One region of the Delftia sp. RIT313 genome, then DNA from elsewhere that is predicted to be linked to it. Evidence: predicted binding sites of a transcription regulator. Region 1 holds the regulator's gene; the other holds the start of a gene.
What was found. Region 1 encodes FNR, which switches genes on or off when oxygen is low (the NO sensors DNR and NnrR bind a similar motif). Its sites were predicted from a motif close to TTGATNNNNATCAA; they were not measured.
Positions count from the first base shown of each region.

Region 2: BW39_RS05470 (DASS family sodium-coupled anion symporter) is a predicted target of FNR. The motif match lies at 3,675-3,688, and genes of this name have one in related genera.

Region 1 is NZ_JFYT01000002.1:102,846-110,311, forward strand. Features, by position in the region: gene BW39_RS02310 (sulfite exporter TauE/SafE family protein) at 1-136, opposite strand, end outside; gene hemN (oxygen-independent coproporphyrinogen III oxidase) at 142-1,524, opposite strand; gene fnr (fumarate/nitrate reduction transcriptional regulator Fnr) at 1,687-2,406, shown strand; gene BW39_RS02325 (hypothetical protein) at 2,488-2,775, opposite strand; gene BW39_RS02330 (FixH family protein) at 2,955-3,269, opposite strand; gene ccoG (cytochrome c oxidase accessory protein CcoG) at 3,327-4,781, opposite strand; gene ccoP (cytochrome-c oxidase, cbb3-type subunit III) at 4,859-5,776, opposite strand; gene BW39_RS02345 (cbb3-type cytochrome oxidase subunit 3) at 5,804-5,941, opposite strand; gene ccoO (cytochrome-c oxidase, cbb3-type subunit II) at 5,953-6,585, opposite strand; gene ccoN (cytochrome-c oxidase, cbb3-type subunit I) at 6,605-7,466, opposite strand, start outside.
Region 2 is NZ_JFYT01000030.1:97,967-105,432, reverse strand. Features, by position in the region: gene rpsM (30S ribosomal protein S13) at 1-231, shown strand, start outside; gene rpsK (30S ribosomal protein S11) at 250-654, shown strand; gene rpsD (30S ribosomal protein S4) at 745-1,368, shown strand; gene BW39_RS05490 (DNA-directed RNA polymerase subunit alpha) at 1,481-2,479, shown strand; gene rplQ (50S ribosomal protein L17) at 2,666-3,058, shown strand; tRNA gene BW39_RS05480 (tRNA-Met) at 3,080-3,156, shown strand; gene BW39_RS05475 (hypothetical protein) at 3,238-3,555, opposite strand; gene BW39_RS05470 (DASS family sodium-coupled anion symporter) at 3,850-5,355, shown strand; gene BW39_RS05465 (alkylhydroperoxidase domain protein) at 5,368-5,955, opposite strand; gene BW39_RS05460 (CMD domain protein) at 5,952-6,647, opposite strand; gene BW39_RS05455 (putative FMN-dependent luciferase-like monooxygenase) at 6,644-7,466, opposite strand, start outside.

The sequences.
Region 1 (7,466 bases):
CGGCCACCACCTGCGAGCCGCCGCCCTGCCCCGCCCCGCCCGTGACCACGCCGCAGGGCGCAGCGCACATGGCAAGGCAATGGGGCCCGCCGACGAGCCCCATGATCAAAGCGGTCCAGAGCAGCGACAACAGCATGGGGCCTAGATGATCCTCGAAAACCGCGCCCGGTTCTTGTCCGCCTGCAGATATCGGTCAAACAGCATGGCCACGCCGCGCACGAAGTACCAGCCCATGGGCGTGACCTGGAAGCCCTCGTCGCTGATCTGCACCAGGCCCTTGGCCTGCAGGTCCTCCAGGGCCGCCATCTCGGGCGCGAAGTACTCGCGAAAGCCTAGCAGCCAGGCCTGCTCCATGGGCTCGAACAGCACGGCGCCCTGGCACATGATGGCCATGATGACGGCGCGGCGCACCAGGTCGTCGCGCGACAGCGCCAGGCCCCGCACCACGGGCAGGTGGCTGGCGTCGATGGCGTCGTAGTACTCCTCCAGCGTCTTGGCGTTCTGGCTGTAGCTGGCGCCCACCTTGCCGATGGCCGACACGCCCAGCGCGATCAGGTCGCAGTCGGGCTGGGTGCTGTAGCCCTGGAAGTTGCGGTGCAGCCGGCCCTGGCGCTTGGCCACGGCCAGCGAGTCCTCCGGCAGGGCGAAGTGGTCCATGCCCACATAGACATAGCCACCGTCCATGAACGCGGCGATGGAACGCGACAGCATGGCCAGCTTGTCGGCCCCCTGGGGCAGATCCTCGGCCGCAATGCGCCGCTGCGGCTTGAAGCGCTCGGGCAGGTGGGCATAGGCATAGAGCGCGATGCGGTCGGGCCGCAGCGCGTTGACCTGGGCCAGCGTGCGCTCGAAGGATTCGGGCGTCTGCTTGGGCAGGCCGTAGATCAGGTCCACGTTGATGGAGGCAAAGCCCAGCTGCCGCGCGGCCGCCACCAGCTCGAACACCTGCTCGGCCGGCTGCACGCGGTGCACCGCGATCTGCACCTGCTCGTCGAAGTCCTGCACGCCGAAGCTCAGGCGGTTGAAGCCCAGCTCCTTGAGCACGACCAGGCGCTCGACGCTGACGGTGCGCGGATCGACCTCGATGGAGTACTCGCCACCCGGCTCCAGCTTGAAATGCTCGCGCAACAGGCCCATCAGCGTGCGCAGCTCGTCGTCGGAGAAGAAGGTGGGCGTGCCGCCGCCCAGGTGCAGCTGGCTGACGGTCTGGCCCTTGCCGCAATGGGCCGTGTGCAAGGCCATCTCGCGCGCCAGATAGTCCAGGTAGACGGCGGCGCGATCGTGGTGGCGCGTCACGATCTTGTTGCAGGCGCAGTAGTAGCAGAGCGACTCGCAAAAAGGCACGTGCACATACAGCGACAAAGGCGTGGCACGCGCTGCGGTACTCGATTTGCGTTGTTGCAGCGCCAGGATATAGTCCTCTGCACCAAAGGCCTCGACAAAGCGGTCGGCGGTAGGGAACGAGGTGTATCGGGGCCCCGGTACGTCAAAGCGACGCAGCAGCTCTGGGGTGACAGCGGTCATGGGTTTTTTCCTCTAATACCTCGACTGTGCCGCAGCACATCGGTCATGTCCTTGACTCATATCAAGAGTTGTTTGAGGGACTGCTGCGACAATTTGATCCAACTCATCGCAATCCACGAGGTCACCGCCGGCACGCTGTGTGCCGCTGATGTTTATCACTCCATGAACCTTCAGACCATCAAAGCCTCCTGCTCCAACTGCAACCTGCGCGAACTGTGCATGCCCATGGGCCTGGATGCCGAGCAGATGCAGCGCATCGACGACATCGTGGCCACGCGCCGCAAGGTCAAGCGCGGAGGCCTGCTGTTTCGCAACGGCGAGACATTCACCTCGCTGTACGCCATCCGCACCGGCTTCTTCAAGACCTGCGTGGCCACCGAGGATGGACGCGACCAGGTCACGGGCTTTCAGATGGCCGGCGAGATCATCGGCCTGGACGGCATCGTCAACGACCACCACACCTGCGATGCCGTCGCGCTGGAAGACGCCGAAGTCTGCGTCATGCCCTTCGACAAGCTGGAAGACCTGTCGCGCGAGGTCACGGCCCTGCAAAACCATGTGCACAAGGTCATGAGCCGCGAGATCGTGCGCGAACACGGCGTGATGCTGCTGCTGGGCAGCATGCGCGCCGAAGAGCGCCTGGCCGCCTTCGTGCTCAACCTGGTGCAGCGCCTGCATGCGCGGGGCTTTTCCAAGTCCGAACTGGTGCTGCGCATGACGCGCGAGGAAATCGGCAGCTACCTGGGCCTGAAGCTGGAGACGGTGAGCCGCACCTTCTCCAAGTTCGCGGACGACAACATCATCGAGGTGCGCCAGCGCCATCTGCGCATCCTGGACACGGAGGCGCTCAAGCGCATCGTCAACAGCCAGCAGTGCCAGTGAGGCTGCAAGGGCGGCAAGCATTCATCCGCCAATGAACAAGGCCCGCGACAGCGGGCCTTGTTCATTGCGGCGGGCTCTCGCTCAGTCCCGCCCCAGCCCCTGCATGGCCAGGTCCGGGTCGGGCTCGGAGACCACGCCGTCATTGAGATCGCGGGCCGAGCGGCCCAGCATGGTGGTCATCAGGCTGGAGAGCATGGTCACGCCCCAGAAGGCGAAGAAGGCCAGCGTGTAGATGCCCTGGCGCGACCAGCCCAGGTCGCCGAGCCAATGCAGCTCCAGGGGGTCCACAAAGGCAAAAACCAGCATCTCCATCACGGCGGCTGCCAGAAAGGCAGGCCAGGCAATCCACATCCAGCGTTGGGCCAACATCAGCGATCTCCTTGTGCTGTCGAGGGGTCGCCTTCATTGTGCGCCGCGCCAACGCATGGCGCCAAGCCCCGCAGCGCCCTGCACGCCTGTAGGAAACCCTCACCCGTCGCGCATGCCGGAGATGCGATCCGCCATGCAAAAAGGCCGCGACTGCGGCCTCTTGCAGGGGTGCACGGCGATCAGCGGTCCGTGGGGTGATCGTGCGCGGGCGTGGCCGCATGGTTGCGGCCGGTGACGGCGGGCGCCATGCTCTTGGGCACTTCGCGCACGCCATCGGCACGCTCGTTGATCGTGATGCCGTTGCGGTAGTAGTCGGGGTCGATCACGGGATCGGCGCCATTGATGGCGATGATGGCCGTGATCACGGCAGCGACCACCACGGCCGCCGGGCCGGCCACCACCAGCCAGACATGGCCGAACTTCCACCAGGGCTTGCCGGCGTCGGGGTGCGAGGGAGCCTGCGCGGGCGCGGACACTGCGGGACTGGAAGACATGGGAAACCTCTTTCTTTCAGGCGGCAGGCGCGGACCTTGCCGCGCCTGCCAGGAACATCACCGGGGCACCAGGAAGACGGCCTTTTCGGACGCGCGTCCCGCGCCCGAATGCACGGCATCGATATCGAAGAATACGGTGTGCGAGCCCGGCTCGGCCGAACCGTAGGGAATCTGCAGGCGCGCCGCAATGCCGCGCGTCTCGGCCGGGCCGACCTCGACTTCCTGCTCGGACGCCAGCTCCAGCCCATCGAGGCCGTGGGCGCTGATGCGGTAGCGCTGGGCCTGCTCGGTGGCATTCATGATCTGCAGGCGGTAGACATTCTCCAGCTTGCCGCCCGCCACGATGCGCGACAGCGAGGCGCGGTCGCGGATCACGTCCACCTTGACCGACTGGCGCAGCGCCAGGCTCACGATCATGGCCACGCTCAAGCCGATCAGCACGGCCGAGTAGATCAGCACGCGCGGACGGAAGATGCGGCGCAGCACCTGGGCACGCCGCCACAGGCCGGCCATGGCGTTCTGCGTGGTCAGGCGGATCAGGCCGCGCGGGTACTCCATCTTGTCCATGATGGAATTGCAGGCGTCTATGCACAGGCCGCAGCCAATGCATTCGTATTGCAGACCGTTGCGGATGTCGATGCCCACGGGGCAGACCTGCACGCACATCTTGCAGTCGATGCAGTCGCCCAGGCCCTGGGCCTTGTAGTCCACCTTCTTGGTGCGCGGCGCACGCGGCTCGCCCCGGCCCGTGTCGTAGCTGACGATCATGGTGTCCCGGTCGAACATGGCGCTCTGAAAGCGCGCATAGGGGCACATGTACTTGCAGACCTGCTCGCGCATGTAGCCCGCGTTGCCATAGGTGGCAAAGCCGTAGAACAGCACCCAGAACATCTGCCAGCTGCCCTGCAGCGCCAGCAGCTCGCCGCCCAGCTCGCGGATGGGCACGAAGTAGCCCACGAAGGTGAAGCCGGTCCACAGCGCAATGGCGATCCACAGCAACTGCTTGAGCGACTTCTTCCAGGCCTTCTCGAAGGTCCAGCCGTTCTTGTCCAGCCGCATGCGCGCGCTGCGGTCGCCTTCGACCTTGCGCTCCACCCACATGAAGATCTCGGTGTAGACCGTCTGCGGGCACGAGAAGCCGCACCACAGGCGCCCGGCCACGGCCGTGAACAGGAACAATGCCAGCGCCGAGATGATCAGCAGGCCCGCCAGGTAGATGAAGTCCTGCGGGTACAGCACCAGCCCGAAGAGATAGAAGCGCCGCGTTCCGAGGTCGAACAGCACCATCTGGCGCTGGCCCCACTCCAGCCAGGGCAGGCCGTAGAAAACCAGTTGGGTGAGAAACACCAGGGCCCATCGCCAGCGTGCGAAGACACCGCTGATGGAGCGCGGGTAGACCTTCTTTTCCGACTCGAACATCGACACCAGCTCGCCCGGATCAGGCGTGGCCGGCGTGATCGGAATGACTTTGCGGGGAGGCTTCCCGGTGTCATCCCCGCTCTCGGGCTTCATGGTGGGTTCCTTTGTTTTTTTGAAATATCTGAAAACTCAAAACGCAAAAAGGCGGCGCCGCAGCGCCGCCCCTGTGCTTACTGACGGACTGCGCCGTCTTTGTGCGACATGCCCCAGACATAGGAAGCAAGCACCGCGATCTGCGCCTCGGTCAGCTTGTCCTTCTGGGCAGGCATCTCGTTGTGCTTGCCGTTGTTGATCATGGCCGTGATGGCGGCCTCGCCCCAGCCGTGCAGCCAGATGTCATCGGTCAGGTTGGGCGCGCCCAGGGCCTGGTTGCCCTTGCCGTCCATGCCGTGGCAGGCTGCGCAGGCCGTGAACTTGGACTTGCCCAGCGAGGCCTTGAGCGAGTCGTGCGGGCTGCCCGACAGGCTCAGCACATAGTGCGAGAGGTTGCGCACATCGTCGGGCGTGCCGACGGCAGCGGCCATGGGCGGCATGATGCCGATGCGGCCACCCGTGATGGTTTCCCTGATCTTCTCGGGCGTGCCGCCATGCAGCCAGTCGCCATCGGTCAGGTTGGGGAAGCTCTTGCCGCCGCGTGCGTCCGAGCCGTGGCACTGTGCGCAGTTGTTCATGAACAGGCGCTCGCCGATGGCCATGGCCTGGGGGTCCTTGGCCATGTCTTCGGTGCTCATGCTCGTGAACTTGGCGTACAGCGGCTCCAGGTCCGCGCGGGCCTTGGTCATCTCGTTTTCATAGGCGCCCAGCTGCGTCCAGCCCAGCTTGCCCGCGAACGAGCCCAGGCCCGGATAGGCCGCCAGGTAGGCGAAGCCGAACACCGAGGTGATGATGAACAGCCACATCCACCACTTGGGCATGGGGTTGTTCAGCTCGCGCAGGTCCTCGTCCCAGACGTGGCCCGTGGTGTTGTCGGCCGATGGGACCACCTTCTTGCGTGCGGTGAGATACAGCAGCAGCAGGCAGCCGATGATGCCGCCCAGCGTGATCGCCGTGACATAGATCGACCAGAAGTTGTTTACGAAATCGCTCATGGGAAGTTCTCGTTCTGGTGGAGGGACTCAGTCTTGCTCGAACGGCAGCTGGGCGGCCTCGTCGAAACGGGCCTGGTTGCGGCGGGCGAACGCCCACCACCAGATGCCGATGAAGCAGGCCAGCGAGGCCAGCGTGGCCACGATGCGCATGGTGGTGATGTCCATGTCGCTCTCCTTTACTTGACCGAACGGCCCAGGACCTGCAGGTAGGCGATGACGGCGTCCATTTCCGTCTTGCCCTTGACCTGCTCGGCAGCGCCGCTGATTTCCTCGTCGCTGTAGGGCACGCCCACCTTGCGCAGCGCGCTCATGTGCTGGGCGACCACGGTGTCATCCACCTTGTTCTTTTCCAGCCAGGTGTAGGCAGGCATGTTGGACTCGGGCACCACGTCGCGCGGGTTGTTCAGGTGGATGCGATGCCATTCGTCGCTGTACTTGCCGCCCACGCGGTGCAGGTCGGGACCCGTGCGCTTGGAGCCCCACTGGAAGGGGTGGTCATAGACGAACTCGCCAGCCACCGAGTAGTGGCCGTAGCGCATGGTCTCGGCGCGGAAGGGGCGGATCATCTGCGAGTGGCAGTTGTAGCAACCCTCGCGCAGATAGACGTCGCGGCCCATCAGCTGCAGCGGCGTGTAGGGCTTGAGGCCCGCCACCGCTTCCGTGGTCGACTTCTGGAAGAACAGCGGAACGATTTCCACCATGCCGCCGACGGCGACCACCAGCAGGGTCAGCACGATCAGCAGGAAATTGTTGGTTTCCACCTTCTCGTGGGAAAAGCTCTTGGGAGCGCTATTGTTGTGATCGGACATGAGTAATGCTCCTAGACGCTCAGGCGTGGGCCACGACGGCAGGCACGGCCACCTTCACCGAACGGCCCGAGATCGCGGTCTTCCAGGTGTTCCACAGCATGACCAGCATGCCGCCCAGGTACAGCAGGCCACCGGCCACGCGGATCACGTAGAACGGATAGCTGGCCTTGACGCTTTCGACGAAGGTGTAGGTCAGCGTGCCATCGGGATTGACGGCGCGCCACATCAGGCCCTGCATCACACCGGCGATCCACATCGCGGCGATGTACAGCACGATGCCGATGGTGGCCATCCAGAAGTGCAGTTCGATGGCGCCCACCGAGTGCATCTTGGTCTTGCCGAACAGGCGCGGGATCAGGTAGTACAGCGAGCCCATGGTGATCAGGCCCACCCAGCCCAGAGCGCCCGAGTGAACGTGGCCCACGGTCCAGTCCGTGTAGTGCGACAGCGCGTTGACGGTCTTGATGGACATCATCGGACCTTCGAACGTGGACATGCCGTAGAACGACAGCGACACGATCAGGAAGCGCAGGATGGGGTCGTCGCGCAGCTTGTGCCATGCGCCCGACAGCGTCATCACGCCATTGATCATGCCGCCCCAGCTGGGAGCCAGCAGGATCAGCGAGAACACCATGCCCACGGACTGCGTCCAGTCGGGCAGCGCGGTGTAGTGCAGGTGGTGAGGACCCGCCCACATGTAGGTGAAGATCAGCGCCCAGAAGTGGACGATGGACAGGCGGTAGCTGTAGACCGGACGGCCAGCCTGCTTGGGGATGAAGTAATACATCATGCCCAGGAAGCCCGCGGTCAGGAAGAAGCCCACGGCGTTATGGCCGTACCACCACTGCACCATCGCGTCCTGCACGCCGGCGTAGGCCGAG
Region 2 (7,466 bases), on a different contig from region 1:
AAGGAACTGACTGACGGTGATCTGGAAAAGATCCGTGATCAGCTGACTTCCCTGACTCTGGAAGGTGATCTGCGTCGCGAAACAACGATGAACATCAAGCGTTTGATGGACATCGGTTGCTATCGCGGTTTCCGTCATCGTCGTGGCCTGCCCATGCGTGGTCAACGTACCCGCACGAATGCACGTACCCGCAAGGGTCCGCGCAAGGGTGCCGCGGCTTTGAAGAAATAAAGAGATTGAAAGATCACTATGGCTAAGTCTCCCGCAAACAACGCTGCACAGCGCGTTCGCAAGAAAGTCCGTAAGAACATTTCGGACGGCATTGCCCACGTGCACGCTTCGTTCAACAACACGATCATCACCATCACCGACCGCCAAGGCAACGCTCTGTCGTGGGCCTCGTCGGGTGGCCAGGGCTTCAAGGGTTCGCGCAAGTCGACTCCCTTCGCTGCCCAGGTGGCTTCGGAAGTGGCTGGTCGTGCTGCCATCGAACAGGGCATCAAGAACCTGGACGTCGAAATCAAGGGTCCCGGTCCTGGCCGTGAATCCTCGGTTCGCGCCCTGGGCGCCCTGGGCATCCGCATCACTTCCATCGCGGACGTGACGCCGGTTCCCCACAACGGCTGCCGCCCTCAAAAGCGCCGTCGTATCTAAGCTTTTTCACCAAGCCCACCGCCGCCCAGATGTGTAACATCGCGGGCGGCTCCCGTGCTTGTGCACGGCAGATGACACAAAGGAAATCAAGTGGCACGCTATATCGGCCCCAAGGCCAAACTCTCCCGCCGTGAAGGCACTGACCTGTTCCTGAAGAGCGCACGTCGCTCGATCGCCGACAAGTCCAAGTTCGACACCAAGCCCGGCCAGCACGGCCGCACTTCCGGTCAGCGTACTTCCGACTTCGGCCTGCAGCTGCGTGAAAAGCAGAAGGTCAAGCGCATGTACGGCGTGCTGGAAAAGCAATTCCGCCGCTACTTCGAAGCCGCCGACAAGAAGAAGGGCAACACCGGTGCCAATCTGCTGTCGCTGCTGGAGTCGCGTCTGGACAACGTGGTGTACCGCATGGGCTTCGGCTCGACCCGCTCGGAAGCGCGTCAGCTGGTGTCGCACAAGGCCATCACGGTCAACGGCCAATCCGTCAACATCCCTTCCTACATGGTGAAGGTGGGTGACGTGGTCGCCGTGCGTGAAAAGTCCAAGAAGCAGGCCCGCATCGTCGAAGCCCTGCAACTGGCTGGTCAAGTCGGTTTCCCCGCATGGGTGGAAGTGTCTGCCGACAAGGCTGAAGGCACGTTCAAGAAGTCGCCTGACCGCGACGAGTTCGGTGCAGACATCAACGAATCCCTGATCGTTGAGTTGTACTCGCGTTAATTCCGCGCAGCGACATTTCTGTAAAACCGTCCCCCAGCCGCGAGGCATCGCGCTGGGGTGCTTCACCAGCCTTACCGGTGTAACGAGCCGGGGGTATTGAGAGGAAGTCTGCATGCAAACCAATTTGCTGAAGCCCAAGACGATCAATGTCGAGCAGCTTGGCCACAATCGCGCCAAAGTTGTTCTGGAGCCGTTTGAGCGTGGCTACGGCCATACGCTGGGCAACGCCCTGCGCCGTGTCCTGCTCTCGTCCATGGTGGGTTACGCAGCGACGGAAGTGACGATTGCTGGTGTGTTGCACGAGTACTCGTCCATCGACGGTGTCCAGGAAGATGTGGTCAACATCCTGCTGAACCTCAAGGGTGTGGTGTTCAAGCTGCACAACCGCGATGAGGTCACGCTCTCGCTGCGCAAGGATGGCGAAGGCGTCGTGACGGCGCGCGACATCCAGACGCCCCACGACGTGGAAATCATCAACCCTGATCATGTCATCGCCAACCTGTCGCAAGGCGGCAAGCTGGACATGCAGATCAAGGTGGAGAAGGGCCGCGGCTATGTGCCCGGCAACGTGCGCCGCTATGGCGACGAGTCCACGAAGTCGATCGGCCGCATTGTGCTGGACGCTTCGTTCTCGCCCGTCAAGCGCGTGAGCTACGCCGTCGAATCGGCCCGCGTTGAACAACGCACCGACCTCGACAAGCTGGTGGTGGAGATCGAAACCAATGGTGCGATCACTGCCGAGGACGCCGTGCGCGCATCCGCCAAGATCCTGGTGGAACAGCTCGCCGTGTTCGCTCAGCTGGACGGCGGCGATATCGCCAGCGTCTTCGATGCTCCGGCCGGTGGCCGTGGTGCCGCAACCGCCTTTGATCCCATCTTGCTGCGTCCCGTGGACGAGCTGGAACTCACCGTGCGTTCGGCCAACTGCCTCAAGGCAGAGAACATCTACTACATCGGCGACCTGATCCAGCGTACCGAAAACGAGCTGCTCAAGACCCCCAACCTGGGTCGCAAGTCGCTCAACGAGATCAAGGAAGTCCTGGCTTCCCGCGGTCTGACGCTGGGCATGAAGCTCGAGAACTGGCCGCCTGCTGGCCTGGAAAAGCGCTAAGCACTATAATTGCAGGCTCTCCTTTTTGGAGAGCCTCAGTGCCTCGGGCAGTACCTGATACGGCTGCACGAATTAATCAACAACTTGCGCAAATTCGGTTGAGGCAAGCTGCAGATCCGGTAACGGGTCCAGGCTTGCATCCTTGTTTGCGCAAGCCCTAATTACATATTTTAGGAATAAAGCACCATGCGTCACGGTCACGGCCTCCGCAAACTCAATCGCACCTCTTCGCACCGCCTGGCGATGCTGAAGAACATGATGAATTCGCTCATCGAGCACGAAGCCATCAAGACCACCGTTCCCAAGGCCAAGGAACTGCGCCGCGTGATCGAGCCCATGATCACCCTGGCCAAGGTCGATACCGTTGCCAACCGCCGCCTGGCATTCGACCGCCTGCGCGACCGCGACAGCGTGACCAAGCTCTTCAACGAGCTGGGCCCCCGCTTCGCCAAGCGTCCTGGTGGCTACACCCGTATCCTGAAGATGGGCTTCCGCGTGGGCGACAACGCCCCCATGGCCTTCGTGGAACTGGTCGAGCGCGCTGAAGAAGGCGCCGCCGAAGCCAAGGCAGCTGAATAATCTGCTATAATTTTGGAATACCGCGCGATGGAGCAGTCTGGTAGCTCGTTGGGCTCATAACCCAAAGGTCGGAGGTTCAAATCCTTCTCGCGCAACCAAATTGAAAAGGGCTACGACACTGTCGTAGCCCTTTTTTCATGCCCTCGCGCCAGGGCAAAGGCCAGGCGGACAGCCCGGCATCAGCCGCCCAGCTGGTTGCCGATGCGCTGGCCCAGCCGCAGGCGCACGCGGTGGGCGATTTCCTGGGCGACCTCGGGGCTGAGCACTTCGCTGATGTGCAGCAGCTCGGTGTAGTGCATGTACAGAAGGCCGCGCAGGGTCTTGAATGCGGCCTCGTGCTCGGCGCCGCAGACGCTGGCGTCATTGGCCAGCACGCGCTCCACCACACCGGCCTGCAGCAGCGGGATCTTGCAGATGACGGCGTGGCGGGCGATCTCCAGGTCGATTTCCTGGAGCCGGCATTCCCATTCCTCGGGCAAGAATCGGTTGGCTGGCATGTCGGCTTTTCTCCTTTTTTCACTGCATGGGTACACCGGGGCGAAAGGCACCCGGTCTGGGGATGCTGTCATGTGAGCGGGGCTCGGTGGCCTGGGTCGCCAGGTTTACTGGCCCGGCCTTGATGCCTGTCAAACTTCGGTGGCGCAGGCGCCCGCTGGAAGCCGGGCTCATGCTGCACTGCATCATGATGTCAGTCATGCGGCGCGGCCGCCAGTGCCCGTGCAGGCTGGTGGGCTTTTGCTCCCGGCAGGCCATGCTCTCTCGGCGCCGCTCCGGCAACGCAAAGGATCCACATGCTCGAGAAGATCGCCTCGCTGTTCCGCTATTTCAAGGCGGCCGTGCCGTTCCGGCTGGTGCCGGCACTGATTGCCACCGCCGTGCTGTTCGGCCTGCTGCTGATGCCCGTGCCCGAGGGGCTGACGCCCAAGGGCTGGCAGCTGGTCGCCATTTTCCTGACCACCATCGTGGCCATCATCCTCAAGGTCATGCCCATTGGCGTGATGGCCTTGATGGCCATCGTCATCGTCTCGCTGTCCCAGGTCACCTCCGGCTCGTCCAAGGGTGCCATCACCGATGCGCTGAGCAGCTTTTCCAGCCCGCTGATCTGGCTGATCGTGGTAGCCATCCTGATCTCGCGCGGCCTCAAGAAGACGGGGCTGGGCAGCCGCATCGGCCTGATGTTCATCGCCCTGCTGGGCAAGCGCACCATCGGCATCGGCTACGGCCTGGCGATCTGCGAGCTGGTGCTGGCTCCGTTCACCCCCAGCAACACGGCGCGCGGCGGCGGCATCGTTCACCCGATCATGAAGTCCATCGCCAATGCCTTCGAGTCGGACCCGGCCAAGGGCACGCAAGGCAAGGTGGGCACCTACCTGGCCCTGGTCAACTACCACGCCAATCCCATCACCTCGGCCATGTTCCTGACCGCCACCGCGCCCAACCCGCTGGTGGTGGATTTCGTGGCCAAGGCCACGGGCCAGGCCCTGCACCTGAGCTGGACCACCTGGGCGCTGTACATGCTGCTGCCGGGCCTGCTGTGCCTGCTGCTGATGCCGCTGGTGATCTACCTGCTGTCGCCGCCCGAGCTCAAGGCCACGCCCAATGCCGTGGAGTACGCCCGCAGCGAGATGGCGCGCATGGGGCCGCTGTCGGGCAAGGAGCGCGTGATGCTGGGCACCTTCGGCCTGATGCTGCTGCTGTGGGCCAACGTACCGCAGATGCTGTTCGGCCCGGCCTTCGTGCTGGACCCCACGGTGGTCGCCTTCCTGGGCCTGTTCGTGCTGATCATCACGGGCACCATCGACTGGGATGACGTGCTGTCCGAGAAAAGCGCCTGGGATACCCTGGTATGGTTCGGCGCCCTGGTCATGCTGGCCGAGCAGCTCAACAAGCTCGGCGTGGTGTCCTGGTTTGCCGTGGGCATGAAGAACGCCATCGTCGCCAGCGGCCTGGACTGGCTGCCGGTGGCGGCCATCCTGGTGGGCGTGTTCGTGTTCTCGCACTACCTGTTCGCCAGCACCACGGCCCACATCAGCGCGATGATGCTGGCCTTCCTGACCGTGGGTGCGCAGCTGATTCCGGCCGACTATGTCGTGCCCTTCATGCTGATGATGACGGCCGGCTCGGCCATCATGATGACGCTGACCCACTACGCCACCGGCACTTCGCCCATCATCTTCGGCAGCGGCTATGTCACGCTGGGCAACTGGTGGCGCGTGGGGGCGGCCATGTGCGTGATCGAGCTGCTGATCTTTGCCGTGGTCGGCAGTGTCTGGTGGAAGCTGCTGGGGCTGTGGTGAGGGCGGGCGCCCTCAAGCCGTGGTCCGTGGCTCGCCCAGCGACAGCATGAGCCGGTTGGCCCAGTTGAAGAAGGCCGTGCCGTGCAGCACATCGGAGATGGCGGCATTGTCCAGGCCTGCGGTGCGCAGCGCATCGATGTGGGCGGGCTCCAGCGCAGGCGGCGTCTGGGTCAGCGCCACGGCCGCCGTGACGATGGCATTCCAGCGCGGCCCCAGGTCCGTGCCCGGGCCTTCGTCGAGCAGGCGCTGCACGTCGCCGCCCCGGCGCGAGAAGTGCGTGGCGAAGCGCGCATGGACCGAGGCGCAGTAGATGCAGCCATTGGCGCGCGAGGTGGCCGCAGCGGCCAGCTCGCGCTCGGCGCGCGGCAGGCCGGCGTCGGGGTTGTAGAAGATGTCCTTGTCGGTGCGCGTGCGTGCGCCCAGCGTGTCGGGGTCGCGCGCCAGCAGGCGGAAGTAGGGCGACTGCGCGCGTGAGGCATCGACCAGGCCTGCATGGTGGCGTTCGGTCAGCTCGCTTTCTTCCAGCGGCTCAATCCATGGCAGCCAGTCGAGTTGTTCCTGGGTGAAGACCTGGGGAGCGGCGGAGTTCGTTGAGGTCATGGCTGGGCTTGCAGGGTGGTGGGTTGATGGGCTGCCTGGGGCGCGGGGCGTGCAGCCAGCACGCGCAGCCCCGCCACCACGCGGATCTGGAAGGACAGGAAGGACGCCAGCTGGGACAGGATGACGATGTCCGTCTCGCTCCAGCCCGCCTGCTGCAGCGCCTGCAGTGCCCCGGCGCTGGCGTCGCGCGGGTGGTAGGCCAGGAGGTGGGCATGGGCCAGCGCCGCGGCCAGGCGCGGGCCCAGCAGTGCGGCGTGGGCCGGGTCCACGGCATAGGCGGGGCCGGGCTGGTCCTCGCGGCTCAGCGGGCCTGCCGGGTAGCTGCCGTAGGGGCCGTGCGGGCCGCCGCCGGCCTGCAGGCTCTGGGCGCGGCCACGCACCACTTCGGACGCCACCACGGCGGCCAGTTCCGCATCCTCGGCGGCCAGCGCGCGTGTATAGAAGACGGCGCTGCGCGGCTCGCCATGCAGCCCGGCCGTGAAGGCGGCCAGGGCCAGCCGCTCGCGCAGCGAGACCGTGCCGGGCACGGGCTCGGCGGGCGTGAACAGGGCGGCAAAGCTTTGCTGGGCCTGCGTGCGTGCCTCGGTGCGGTGGCGGCGCACGCGGTCCAGGGCGCTGCCGGGGGTGATGTCGGCGAGGTGGTCGATCACGTCGCCGGGAAAGCGGGGCGTTGCGGTGGTGTTCATGGTCATGCGGCTTGCAGCAGTCCGGCCCGGACTGCGGGGAGGGAAGAGGGCGCTGGGGTGGACGTGGATGTGGACTCATCGGCACGGCGCCAGCCCAGGGCCGGTGCCACATGGGCGGCCGTCAGTTCGATGGAGCGCAGGATGGCGTCGTGCGGCGGGTCGATGGAATGCACCTGGAAGACGATGTCGCTCACGCGCGCCAGCGCCGTGTCGGCGCGCAGCGAGGCGATGACCTCGTCGGGCGTGCCCACATGCACGTCGTAGGCGGCGATGAGATCGGCCAGCGGCGCCTGCGGATCGACGCGGGCCGCCCATTGCGAGGGCTGGGCGGCATGGCGCAGGGCCACGCGGCGCAGGCCGGCCTCGGCCCAGCGCAGCGCCTCGTCTCGGCGGTCGGCCACGAACAGCGTGCGCGAGCCCAGGATGCGCGGCGCCCGCCCTGCGGGCAGGCGGGCGAGGTAGGCGTCGATGATGGGGTTCTGGATCTCGGACAGCGTGGCCTGCGGCGCGCCTTCGGGCCGTGGCTGGGTGCGCGACAGCATCAGGCCGTCGCCATTGGCCCCGGCCCGCGCGCCGCCCTCGGCCGAGAACGTGGCCTGCCAGACGCGCTCCAGCAGCTGCGGCGCGGCCGGGTACAGGCGCACGCCACCGGCCAGCGCGCGCCCGGCCCAGGCGTCCTGCAGCACGCCGAAGTTGCGTGCGAAGACGGCGCCGCGCTCGGCGCCCTGCACGCCAAAGGCCTCGAAGGATTCGGCCGTGCCGCCCGTGCCCAGGCCCACCTCCAGGCGGCCGCCGGTCAGCAGGTCCAGCACGGCCGCGTCCTCG